3 regions of the Paenibacillus sp. sgz302164 genome follow, and region 1 is predicted to be linked to each of the others. Evidence: riboswitches for the same ligand, from Rfam matches in the RefSeq annotation. Region 1 holds a riboswitch; each other region holds the start of a gene.
What was found. Region 1 has a riboswitch for cyclic di-AMP ahead of AC0LWT_RS30160 (APC family permease). Riboswitches for the same ligand answer to the same signal wherever they lie in the genome.

Region 1 (4,451 bases):
GGGGCCAAGTGCCTGGATTATGCCGTTGTTCAAACCACTGGCCAATCTGCTTGGGTTAGATTGACCGAAGCGGCACCTGCCCCGGTGGTGCATGAACGGTTAACGATGCAAGCGGAAAGGAACCGTAGCGATAACGATATCTTTTTGCGTGTACAGATAAGCCCGAATGAGCAGGCTCGTCTGGTTATGCAGCAGATTTTGCCACCAATGTTTTGTAATAAATTGCGGAATCAGGATGGTGATATGATCCGTCTCCGCCGTTTTCCACTCCACGGTTTCGATAAATTTGATCAGAGGCTTCATGACGCTCCGGTAGCGGGAACGCAGCACGATAAGTCGGACTCCGGGATTCCACTCTTCCCATTTTTCTTCCATTTTGTGAATTTCATCGTCGTCAAAGCCGACGTAGACGGCAACGACATTATCGGTTAACGATTTGGCGTAGCTGATGGAATTGAGTACGACCCGGGTAATGCCGGCAACGGGAATGACGATGGTGCTTCCCTTGATTTCCGGCTTATCCTTTTCCAGATTTACGCGCAATTCATTAGCGATGTTCATGTAGTGGCTGTGAATGCGGAAGAACAGGAAAATGACGATCGGCAGAAAGATGAAAACCATCCAAACCTGGCTGAATTTGGTGAAAATAAAGATCAGGGTAATCGTGAGCGTAGTGATCATCCCGATCGTATTGATGATGAACTTGACGATCCACGCGGCAGGCTTCAATTTGATCCAGCGAACCATCATGCCGAACTGGGATAAGGTGAACGGAATGAACACCCCGACTGCATAAAGCGGGATCAGGTTTTCCGTATTCCCGTGAAAGAGAATGACCAGCAAAGCGGACAGTACGCCCAGCATGATGATCCCGTTGGAGAAGCCGAGACGGTCTCCGCGGACTTTGAACATGTGCGGCATGAACTTATCTTTGGCGAGCATGAAGGCCAGCAGCGGGAAAGCCGAGTAAGCCGTATTCGCCGCCAGGAAGAGAATGAGCGCTGTCACGCCCTGAATGCAGTAGTACAGCACCCCGCGTCCGAACGTGGCTTCGGCGATTTTCGAAACGACCGTTTCTTCCGGAGACGGCTTGATTCCGTACCAGTAGGCAAGCAGGCTGATGCCGATGAACATGCTGCCCAGAATGGCGCCCATGGCGATCAATGTTTTGGCCGCATTTTTCTCCGCAGGAGCTTTGAAGTTCGGTATCGCGTTGGACACGGCCTCTACCCCGGTCAGCGCGGAGCAGCCGGAACTGAAAGCTTTGAGCAGCAGAAATAAGCTCACATTGCTCACAACGCTTCCGATCTCGGGAACCTCCGCATGAATGCCGCCCGTGAGGTACTTGAACAGACCCGATACGATCAGAAGAAAAATGGCGGCGACAAACAAATAGACCGGCAGTGCGAGAACCGATGCGGATTCGGCAATGCCTCTTAAATTCATGATCGTAAGAAATAAAATCATGACCAAAGAAATCAGCACGCGATGATCGTGCAGTGCCGGAAAAGCGGACGTAATCGCATCCGTGCCCGCGGACGAGCTGACGGCTACCGTCAAAATGTAATCGACCAGCAGCGACCCGCCTGCGACCAGCCCTGTGCCTACGCCAAGATTATCCTTGGCTACGATGTACGCGCCCCCGCCCGACGGATAGGCGTATATGGTCTGCCTGTAGGACAGGACCAGAATGGTCAGCAGCCCCAATACGGCTATGGATATCGGGATGGAGTACCAAACGGCGGCAAAGCCGAGGGTCATCAAAACGAGCAAAATTTGCTCGGTGCCGTAAGCGACGGAAGACAGCGCATCCGATGACAGGACGGCAAGCGCTTTGATTTTCGTCAGCTTCTCGTCCTCGATTTCGTGGGATTTCATCGGTCTCCCGATCAGCATTCTTTTTAATCTGTTTACCATAGTTACCCTCCACCGGCGCTTTCCTGTATGTTCCCCTGAATTAAGTAGTTTCACTTGTCCGCGACTGCCGCAGGGCTATTTTTGGCAGCAAAAAACCACAGGGTCTGACCCTGTGGCTCACGAAATAAGCAGCACGGATTCATCCCTCTCCCATAGTACGCTTACGAAGTTAGCTGTCGGATTCGGACTCTGAGAGTAGCCCTACACGCACGGATGCCGTCCGTACGCGATTCACCCCAAAGGCAATGAACGCCTCATTGGTTCCCCCGTTTTCCTTAGGAAATTCAGCGATAAAGGATTCATATGATTGTACTAAATGAACTACGTTTTGAATAATACGCCTGAAAGGAACTTAAGTAAAGGTTGGAAGTTGGCTTTAAATACCCGGCAGCATATCACAAAACCTAAAGATAGCGTTTACATAAACGCGAATCTTACATTTTCGCACTCAAGATAGCATTTTCATTCGTTTTCGTGAAAATTGAAAAAAGATGCGGTCCGGAATATTTCCCGGACCGCATCGGGTTGTTGAAAAAAAACCTGCGTCATGAGGTGATAGCCCCAATCTGCCTGGCTGCATCAAGAAAACCTGCAAAAATACATGAATTTGCGTCACTGATCGCTGCCTACGAAGAATTCCTGCAAAAGTGCAGGCTTTTCAGCGGGGACACGGGCTCAGGTTCACTTTCAGCGAAAATTCCTGCACTTTTGCAGGCTTTTCGCCCAAATAAGCCAATTTCGCAGAAAAAACCTGCACTTTCGCAGGCTTTTCCCCTATCAAGCGGCTGCCCGCCCAGGAAAAGCGACTGTTCCCCCAAAAATAGCGCCCCGCACAAACGCACCGAGAGCAGCAACAGCGCCCGCGCAAACGCACCGAGAGCAGCAACAGCGCCCGCACAAACGCACCGAGAGCAGCAACTTCGCCCGCACAAACGTACCGAGAGCAGTAATAGCGCCCCGTCCAAACGCACCGAGAGCAGCAACAGCGCCCCACACAAACGCACCGCGCGCAGCTCCCAGCGCGCGGTGTTGCGCTGCATGACGGCGGTCGGTCGGCCATGTGTCGCGACTCGATCAACGCGCTGAGGCGGCTCGGGGACGGCTCCTACAGGACCGGCTGCTTGCCCCACTCGATCCAGTTGTCGCGGGTCGGCCCGTAGATGTCCGGCACGGACAGTCCGGCCTGCCGCATCAGTACGATCATCTGGCCGCGATGATGGATTTCGTGCGAAATGAGGACGCGCAGCGTCAGGCCGTTCGGCCACTGTTCGCCATACATGTCGGTGGACTCGTGGAGCTTGGCGTCCGTCCACTGCGACTGCACGGCATCCAGCATCGCTTGCGAAGCGGCGCGGTAAGTATCAGCAATCTTCGCGGCGGAAGCGGGGGCTTTTTCTTCGCCTTCGGGAGCCTGGAACTGCAGGCCTGTCCGCGAAAGCATCTCGTGGATCGTCGTGGCGATATGCCAGCCGATCTGTCCCAGCGGACGGAAGTTCGACTCGCTTCCCTGGCTCAGAGATGCGTCGGTGAGCGCGTCCAGCACGCGCTGTGTGGTTTTGGTTTCGTTGCTCCATTCGGCTGCGAACGCTTGAATCGATGTAATCATGGGGGAGAAGCCTCCTTGTTATGCGTAATAGCCTTAGTATAAAGGAGCCTCCCTGACAACAGGTTGTCAGTGTTTTTTAGGAATAGAGCGCGGCGACTTGCTGCGCTTTTTCTTTGACGATGCCGGCGATGTGCGCGGGCTCCAGAATGCGCAGGCTGGGGCCGTAGCTGAGCAGCATGCCGTACAGCCAGGGCTCGTCAGGCTGGACCGCGGTGACGAGCAGCGTGCCGTCAGGCTGAGCCGTAATTTGCTCGGGATGGAAGTAGTCTTCCACCTGAGCGCGGACATTCGGCTGCATGTGCAGGAGGAGTTTGACGTAGGACGCCTCGGGCCTTTTGCCTATCTTATAGGACAGCGTCTCCAGCGTCTCGGGCCTGCGCACGAACGTCTCGGGAAGCATGGCGATGTCCTTCATGCGCGATAAGCGGAAGACGCGGTAATCGCCCCGCAGCAGGCAGTAGGCGTGCAAATACCAGCCGAAGCCTTTGATGACGATGCCCATAGGCTCGACGGTGCGCTCGGAAAGCTCGCTTTGGGATGTCGTGTATTGAAAGCGGATAAGCTTCGTTTGGCGGATTGCGTGGCGCAGCGACTGCAGCTTCTCTTTTTCGGCGCTGCTTCTGTGCCACGGATTCATATCGATGACGAGGTGATTGTGCAGCTCGGACACCGTCTTTTGCTCGGACTTGGCGACCAGCGCGCCTACTTTGTCCAGCAGGCCTCCGATTTCTTGCTCGCCGATGCTGGAGCGGATGCCTTTGAGCCCGGTAATAATCGATTGCAGCTCCTCAAGCGTGAGAAACTGCCGCTCCAGCCGGTACTGGTCCATAATTTCATAGCCGCCGTTTGCGCCGGCATAAGAGGCGATCGGAATGCCCGCCTGATTGATCGTTTCCACATCGCGGTATACGGTTCTCAGCGATACCTC
Region 2 (4,451 bases), on a different contig from region 1:
CCAAGTTTCCTGCGTTCTATTTTCGTGTAAAGTTGGAGGTTTTTTCAATGGAATTGGCCTATTTGGCGAAAAAGCCTGCGATTGTGCAGGAATTCCTGTCTAGTATGGCCTGAGCCCAGGGTTTGAGCGGAACAACCTGCAGATTTGCTGGCTCCTGAGAAGCCCACACGCCAGAGTCGGTCGCACCATTTGCCTAGTTGCGCGAAAAAACCTGCAAAAGTACAGTTTTTGCACGGTTGATCCGCTGTCCAAGAAAAATTCCTGCAAATGTGCAGGCTTTTCGCCGCGAACATGGGCTCAGACCTAATTTCATCGAAAATTCCTGCACAATTGCAGGCTTTTCGCGAAAATGAACCATATTTAAGGAAAAAACCTGCACTTTTGCAGGTTTTTGTCTGTCAAGCTGCCATGCGCCCCATCCCGTGTAGGAGAGGCGTGACTTAGGGCAGAGCGGCTGCGTCCCCTGGTTTCGCTAGCCTGTCACTTTATCTCCGATTTGATTATTGCAGGATATCAGCGCTGCGAACTGCCCAACGAGCGCAGACCCTAGTGGGCGTTCGAAGGCTCTCAGCGCCGCGAGTGCCCAGCGAGCGTTCGGAGGTTATCAGCGCCACGGGCTGCCTAACGAGCTCAGGCTCTAGTGGGCTTTCGAAGGCTCTCAGCGCCGCGAGTGCCCAGCGAGCGTTCGGAGGTTATCAGCGCCACGGGCTGCCTAACGAGCTCAGGCTCTAGTGGGCTTTCGAAGGCTCTCAGCACCGCGAGTGCCCAGCGAGCGTTCTGAGGTTATCAGCGCCACGGGTTGCCCAACGAGCGCAGACCCTAGTGGGCTTTCGAAGGCTCTCAGCGCCGCGAGTGCCCAGCGAGCGTTCGGAGTTTATCAGCGCCACGGGCTGCCTAACGAGCGCAGACTCTAGTGGGCGTTCGGAGGCGCGCCGCGCGCAGCCCAGCAAGCGTCCGCAGGCTCAGCGCCGCACGGGGGCTACCCCCGCGCACCGCCAGCCATGCGCTGGCTCTACCCCGGGCTTGGCGCGAGGCGCCGCCGGTGCCACCATGCCAGCAGCAGCGCGGCGAGGGCCGGCAGCAGGATGTAGAAGATACCTGCGGCAACATCGCCCGCCTGGTCCAGCGAGAACAGCGACAGGCCCATCAGGATGCTGTCCATGCAGGCATGGGCGAATATGGCAGTGATGAAGCCGTATTTTAGGAACACATAGCCGAGAATGATGCCGATGACGGTTACCTCGATCAGGCGGGTATACACCGGATAGATCGGGTATTGCGTATGGCTCGCGGCCCAAATGATGCTCGGCAGCAGAACGGCGATGAAGTTCGAGCGGAACAGCTTTTTGAACAGCAGGATACCGAGCAGCCGGTAAGCGGCTTCTTCCGATATTGCGGCGGCCCATGCCATCAGCGGAAACAATTTGGGCTCCAGCATATTCAATACGGAATCCCCCGGATCGTTCACGGCCCATACGTCGAAGCGGACCTCGCCCGCATAGAACAGAACTTGCTGGACCCCAAGGATGAACAGGGCGAGCAAGTAGCCCCGGCCCATTCCGTGAAACACTTCCGATCCGAAGCGCGATTCCCGCCAAGCCGGCCAAGGCTTCCACCCGTTCGACTCCCACCACCGGCTGCCGGAAGCAAGCGAGATGTAGACCGATAGACCGAGCAGCAGCGTAACGACGTTCATGAACAGCGAGCCGGCCAATGTGGCGGTTCCGTTGTCTGCGATATCGCCGGACATCGTTTTGAAAGCCGGATACATATTGATGTTGTTGGCGATGTAAATCGTCGTAAAAATAACAGTGAGCAGCAGGCCCTTGCGAAAATCCATCTGCTTGCGGTGCCTGATGGCATATACGATGGCCGCAACGGACATCAGGAACGTAAAGCCCATGCTGATCCAGGTCATGAACGAGGCGGATTGATCCTGCGAGTCAAGCCATGCCTGATGGTCCTCTGGGATGCTGAATTGCACGGCATAGCCGACCAAAGCGTTATCGTCAAAATCGATCCGCAAGCGCAGCTTGGAACCGCCGATGGCTTCCGCTTTCTTTTCGTAAACGTACGCGCTCGCGCCGGCCTCTTTCTTCGGCTCCAGGGCGAGACTGAAATCGTCGGGATTAAAGCCCTGCCGGCTCATCTCCTCCTTGGCCAGCTGGTCCGCTTTTTGCCTGCCGATCGCTGCGGCGGTACCGGTGAGCGTCTCGCGCCAGCCGACGATTTGCAAGCTTTTGTAGTTGACGTCAACTTCGAATTTGCGCTTGCTGCCGGGATCGACGGCGCTGACCTGATAGAAATCGAGCGGGAAGCGGTCCCCGTATTTCAGCTCATACTCGTGCAAAAGGTGTTCTTTCTGCAAGTATCCGCTTCTCGACTTTTCGGACTGGTATACGACGAAAGTACTCGGCTGGCCGATGCCGTAGCGGCTTTGCAAAAACTGCCCGGCCACGTCGGCCGCCTGCTGCTTCGTAACGGCCGGACTTTCCACCGGGGCCGCTTCTTCCGTTTGATATCCCGCAAGCATATTGACCCCCATATACAAGGCCACGCCGATGCACGCGAGGATCAGCAAAGTTCGGTTCAATTTCATTCGCATCATGGGATAAAATATCTCCTTGGATAATGTTGGTTCGCAAATACGCTAAATTAAAAGTATCACAGATGTTAAGGAAAACCAATTCATGCAAAATAAAACGTAAACCGGGGCAAATTCGCGATTTCGAATCGTAACGCCCTCTCCTGCTTGCCAGACACGATGGAATGCTGCGAAAACCCCCGCAAATCCGCTGAAAACAACTTTGTGCGGAACAATAAATCAGATATATAATTCATATCAATTGAATAAAAAGCCGAATTTCTTGTTGAAAACGGGGGAACCATGTAATTTGGGGTGAATTTTGTCTCCGGCGTCAAAAAACCGGACAAATAGGGTGACTGCGCGCACCCGAATCCGTCAGCTAACCTCGTAGGCTTTACGTCAGGAACCATTTCCGAATAAGGCATTGGATTTCCAGTGTCTTTTTTTGCGTGTTCAATTGATGACAACAGGGGGATTTATGAAAAAAATAAGCATTTGGCAGCTTACGCCTCCGCAAATTCTGGTCCTTGGATTCGCCGCCATTATTTTGATCGGAGCGGGGCTGCTGACGCTTCCTTTTGCCTCGACGAGCGGCCGGTCGCTGCCTTTTATCGATGCGCTGTTTACGGCCACATCGGCGACCTGCGTAACCGGCCTCGTCGTGGTCGATACCGGGTCGGCATTTACCGTGTTCGGACAAGTCGTCATCGTCAGCCTGATCCAGATCGGCGGTCTCGGCTTCATGACGATGGCCACGCTGTTCGCCTTCGTGCTGCGCAAAAAAATTACGCTGAAGGAAAGATTGCTGCTGCAGGAGGCGTTCAACCAGGGCAGCATGGAAGGGATTGTGCGGCTGATCCGCAAAGTACTTATTTATTCATTAAGCATCGAAGCGATAGCGGCGATTTTGTTCACGATCCGTTGGTCGTTCGACATGGAATTTTCGAAGGCGCTGTACTTCGGCATCTGGCATGCGATTTCGATGTTCAACAATGCCGGATTCGACCTGTTCGGCACCGCCGATGCTCCTTTCGTCTCGCTGACCGGATACGTCAACGATTTCACGGTGAACGTCGTCGCGATGGCGCTGATCGTGCTCGGAGGTCTCGGCTTCATCGTCTTGTCCGATTTGATGGAATATCACAAAACGAAGAAACTTTCCCTGCATTCCAAAGTCGTGCTTGCCATGACGGGATTTCTGATCGTTTTCGGCGCGCTAGTGATATTTATATTCGAGTACACGAACACCAAGACGTTAGGACCGCTGAATTTCGGCGGAAAAATGTTGGCTTCGTTTTTCCAATCCGTCACGCCCCGGACGGCCGGCGCGAATACGATGGACATCGGCGCCATGCGTCAGGCGTCGCAATTTTTCATGGTGATTCTCATGTTTATCGGGGCTTCTCCCGGCTCGACGGGGGGCGGGATCAAAACGACGACGTTCACCATTCTCATTGCCGCCATCATCACGATGATCCGAGGCAAGGAAGATATCGTCATTTTCCGTTTCCGTCTGGCGAAGGACCGCATTCTCAAAGCGATTACGCTCACGATGATCGCGCTCTTTCTCGTCATATTCGTGTCCATGCTGTTATCGACGACGGAGTCCGTGCAGTTTTTGAAAATATTGTTCGAAGTGACGTCCGCCTTCGGTACTGTCGGCTTGACTATGGGGCTTACGCCGTCGCTGACCGTTTTCGGCAAAATTATGCTCAGCCTGACGATGTTCGCCGGCCGGCTCGGCCCTATAACGCTCGCCTACGCGCTGCAGCCGAAACAGGAAAAAGAATTATATAGATACCCTGAGGGTAAAATTACGATTGGTTAGGGGATACTGGAGATGAAAAAAAATCAATACGCGGTA
Region 3 (4,451 bases), on a different contig from region 1:
TCCTTGGTCAGCCCGTATGCCATGGCCGTCAGCTCCAGATGCTCGCGGATGGTCAGTTCCTCGTAAAGCTCGGGAGATTCGGGAACGTAAGCGTACGCTGCTCGGTAGGCGAGCGGGTCTTCCGCCAGGGTGAGGCCGCTGACGCGGATCGTGCCTTTTTGCGGATGAAGCAGGCCGAGAATATTTTTAATTGTCGTGCTTTTGCCTGCGCCGTTGAGTCCGATCAAGCCCATCATTTCACCTTGGCGGATTGAAAAAGTAAGTCCGTGCAGGACAGGTTTTCCTGGAAGATATCCCCCGTAAAGGGAGTCGACTTGTAGAATGGGGTTCATCGAATGGCCTTCCTTTTCAGCAAATTATTGGCATTTTTGAACCAATTTCACCCATCCCCATTATAAACAAAATTGCTATTAAAGCCTAATTTAAACGTAAGAATTGCGAAAAAAAGCGTCAGAATACGTTATAATGAGAAAAACGTACTAAAGACCAAGATTTATAGCCGGAAATGTTTATTATTTCCGAATTCCGCCCTTTTTAGCGGGCGATAATCCCTTTACAGGTTTAGATTTACAGCGTAATATACTTTTCATAATAACTTAATAACCAATTTGCCAAATTTCCATTCGCTGAGTTCCATTTATGGGAACGGGGGAACCGCTGCAAACATTCGGAAGCACATGCAACCGCCGAATGCCAGCAGAATGAATATCAGGGGTGAATCCAACGACAACGAGCAAGCAGCTTGTTGTCCAGGTAGGGCGACTCTCACGTCCGAATCCGTCAGCTAACCTCGTAAGCGTACCGAGAGAGGTAACGATTGTCGTGTCTGGTTGTATTTTTCTATGCATACAAGGCCACGGGAAGAGTCCTCTTTCCGCTGGTCTTTTCATTTTTTCGAGATAGTGCAGGCTAGATGATCATAGGATGAAAAGCGAAGGAGGTGGGACTACCGCAGCAGCGTCCGGTAATGGCCGCGTTGTTGTCGGGTGAACTCCGCTGCAAAGCTGGAGAGGCTTATTAAGTTAATCACAAACTGACCTTAGTCGCGTCTAATTTAATCATGCGTAACACACGGGCGGCGAGGCTTTGAAGGAGGACCGAAGAAGTGGGCAACATCTCTTTAACCGAGACCCATGTAAGTCGATCATCCAGCATGTCCTTGGCACTACGATGGAAGCATGAAAACTTGCGTTTGATTTTAAGCCTAGGTATGATTTCAATCGCTATGACTTTCATGTTTTTGGTGTTGTTGTACGGTACGGCTACCAAGAGCGTATCCGTAGTTGTGAATGGACAAGAAACCGTTGTGCATACGAAGCAATGGGTCCTGCAACGCCTACTGGATGAACAAGCCATTAAGATTGGTGAACACGATCAAGTTTCTGCAGCGCTCACGACTCCGATCAAGGGCGGAGAGAAATTCGTGATCGATCATGCGTCACCGATTCAATTGACTGCTGATGGAAAGACCACCACTGTTTACACAACTGCAAGAACGGTTGAAAGTGCATTGCAGGATTTACATATTGCACTTGGGGAGCTTGACCGAGTCACTCCTGAACCGGCATCTTCGCTTTTACCCGGCGATACAGTCAAAGTGGTCAGGGTAAAGAAAGAGCAGAACGAAACAACGGAACCGATCGCGTTCGATACCGAGAAGAAGAACGATGCATCGCTGCTCAAAGGCAAGGAACAGGTCGTCCAGGAAGGCAAAGAGGGCGTTCTGTTGAAAAAAATGGAAAAAGTATTCGAAGACGGCGTTTTGGTCTCCGAAGCAGTTGTAGATGAACAGGTTCAAACGGAAAGTGTGAAAAAAGTCGTTGCCATCGGCACGAAAAATCCGGTCGTCGCTTTATCGGCCTCATCCCCTAGCGTGGATGAAATTTCAAAGAATGGCGTCAAATTCGGCTACAAGCAAATTCTCAAAAACGTGAAACTCACCGCATATTCGGCGGGAGTGGAGTCTACCGGCAAATCCGCGGACAGCCCCGGGTTTGGCAAGACGTTTACAGGAACTACAGTCACCGAAGGCAGAACGATCGCGGTAGATCCGAAGGTTATTCCGCTCGGATGGTGGGTGTACATCGACGGTATTGGCTTCCGGCGCGCTGAAGATACAGGCAGCGCCGTGAAAGGGCAAACGATCGACGTTTACTTCGAAGATGAGAACTATGCCAACAAATTCGGCACGAAGAACGGTTATACCGTCTATGTCGTAGGGCCGAAGAAGCCGACTGAGAATTAAGGGGTAATCCGGTTTCTGCATGGGCAGAATGTATATATAGATAGATAGGTCGTTCACGAATGGCAAAAGAAGAGGAGACCCCTCTTCTTTTTGTGCGTACAGGGAAAGGAACGTTGTATGATAAAAGAAGTTATCGTTGTCGAGGGCAAAGACGATACCGCAGCGATTCGCCGGGCCGTGGAGGCGGATACGATCGAAACCGGCGGCTCCGCAATAGGTCCGGCCGTGCTGAAACGGATCGCGCTGGCTCAGGAGCGGCGCGGGGTTATTATTTTGACCGATCCGGATCATGCAGGGGAGCGGATCCGCAAAATCGTGGCGGCGAAGGTGCCCGGCTGCAAGCATGCTTTTATTACGCAGGAGCAGGCGGAGTACAAGGGCGACATCGGGGTTGAGAACGCGTCGCCGGAGACGATCCGGCAGGCGCTGAGCAATTTGCGGACGGAGTATGAAGGAGCCGTCTCCCTGGTCACCTGGGAGGACCTGATGGCAGCGGGACTCATCGTCCACGCCGAAGCGGCCTCCCGGAGGCTGGAGGTAGGCAAGGCGCTCGGCATCGGCTACTGCAACGGCAAGCAATTTTACAAGCGCTGTGCGATGTTTCAAATCACCCGCGAGGAGTTTGAAGCGGCGGTAGAATTACTAAATAAATGAGGGCTGTGACATGAATACTTCCAACCGGGCGCTTCCTGAGGATGTCGCTACACCGAACAGAACGAAAGAAATACTTAAGAAGCACGACCTGGTGCTGAAAAAGAGCCTCGGGCAAAATTTTCTCGTAGACCAGAACATTTTGCACAAAATCGTGTCCGCCGCCGGGCTCGGCCCGGACAAGGGCGCGCTGGAGATCGGCCCGGGCATCGGGGCGCTCACCCAGCAGTTGGCCAAGCAGGCTGGGCGCGTCTTGGCCATCGAAATCGACCAGCGTCTGCTGCCCATCCTGGGCGAGACGCTGGAGCCGTACCCCCATGCCCAGGTCGTGCATGGGGATGTGTTAAAGCTGGACCTGCCGGAGCTGTTCCGGCAGCATTTTGCCGGTGTTGGCGGCATCAGCGTTGTCGCCAACTTGCCTTATTACATCACGACGCCGATCATTATGAAGCTTCTCGAAGAGAAGCTTCCGCTGGAAAATATCGTCGTGATGATTCAAAAAGAGGTGGCCGACCGCATGGCGGCCCGCCCGGGCACCAAAGACTACGGCAGCCTCAGCATTGCCGTGCAGTTCTACTGCGAGCCGGAGCTTGTCACGATCGTGCCGCGCACCGTCTTTGTCCCGCAGCCGAACGTCGATTCCGCCGTCATCCGGCTGCGCGTACGGCAAACCCCGCCGGTCGAGGTGGCGGACGCCGACTTCTTCTTCGAAGTCGTCCAGGCATCCTTCGTCCAGCGGCGCAAAACACTTTACAACAACCTGGCTGCGCGGTTCTTTGCCAAAGACACCAAGGCCGAGCTGGAGGCGCTCCTGCACGGCATCGGCATCGAGCCTTCGCGCCGCGGCGAGACGCTCAGCATGGAAGAGTTCGCACGCTTGTCGTCGGCCCTCCGCGCGCACGGCTGCAAATAAACCCGCACCAAATGCCCATCCCCGCCATAGGATAGCCCTAGGAGGGGATTGAGCGATGAGGCAAGGAGACTTTGTTACCCGAAAATCCTATGGCGGAGACGTCATTTTCAAAATCGAACGTATCGAGCAGGTGAAGGCCGTGCTGCGGGGTGTCGATTACCGGCTGCTTGCAGATGCGCCCCTGACGGACTTGCTTGCGTTTGGCGGCGTCACGCCGGATCATCTCCGGTCGGGCACCCCGCAATATCGGGAATCGCTGCGACGAATTGAAATCGCCAGGGAGCAGCAGCAGGAGAAGAATCAGCACTCCGGCGTCAGCTATTTTGAAGTGCCGGGTAAAATACTGCATGTGGACGGAGACCCGGCCTATTTGCGCAAATGCATGCAGCTGTACGGAGAGCTTCGCGTGCCTGCGGAGGGCTTTTACGTCCCCGAAGCCCAGATGCCGGATGCGCTGTATCGGCTGCTGCCGCAAGTCAAGCCGGATATCGTCGTCATTACCGGACATGACGGCATAATAAAAAACCGTAAAAACCGCGATATCAACAACTTGAGCAGCTACAAAAATTCGCTTCATTTTGTGAGCGCGGTTCAGGTCGCCAGGCAGTACGAACGCGATCGCGATTCCTTGATCATTGTGGC

Region 2: another riboswitch for cyclic di-AMP. It lies ahead of AC0LWT_RS05085 (TrkH family potassium uptake protein); the one in region 1 lies ahead of AC0LWT_RS30160 (APC family permease).
Region 3: another riboswitch for cyclic di-AMP. It lies ahead of AC0LWT_RS37265 (resuscitation-promoting factor); the one in region 1 lies ahead of AC0LWT_RS30160 (APC family permease).

What each region holds. Positions count from the first base shown of each region.
Region 1 covers NZ_JBVYOL010000024.1:5,084-9,534, forward strand. Annotated here, with positions in the region: gene AC0LWT_RS30160 (APC family permease) at 100-1,917, opposite strand; cyclic di-AMP (ydaO/yuaA leader) riboswitch at 2,060-2,217, opposite strand; gene AC0LWT_RS30165 (DinB family protein) at 3,023-3,523, opposite strand; gene AC0LWT_RS30170 (helix-turn-helix transcriptional regulator) at 3,600-4,451, opposite strand, start outside.
Region 2 covers NZ_JBVYOL010000002.1:351,927-356,377, forward strand. Annotated here, with positions in the region: gene AC0LWT_RS05080 (CPBP family intramembrane glutamic endopeptidase) at 1,013-2,608, opposite strand; cyclic di-AMP (ydaO/yuaA leader) riboswitch at 2,847-2,996, shown strand; gene AC0LWT_RS05085 (TrkH family potassium uptake protein) at 3,066-4,415, shown strand; gene AC0LWT_RS05090 (potassium channel family protein) at 4,428-4,451, shown strand, end outside.
Region 3 covers NZ_JBVYOL010000046.1:18,225-22,675, reverse strand. Annotated here, with positions in the region: gene AC0LWT_RS37270 (ABC transporter ATP-binding protein) at 1-332, opposite strand, end outside; cyclic di-AMP (ydaO/yuaA leader) riboswitch at 615-815, shown strand; gene AC0LWT_RS37265 (resuscitation-promoting factor) at 1,106-2,245, shown strand; gene rnmV (ribonuclease M5) at 2,363-2,899, shown strand; gene rsmA (16S rRNA (adenine(1518)-N(6)/adenine(1519)-N(6))-dimethyltransferase RsmA) at 2,910-3,809, shown strand; gene yabG (sporulation peptidase YabG) at 3,865-4,451, shown strand, end outside.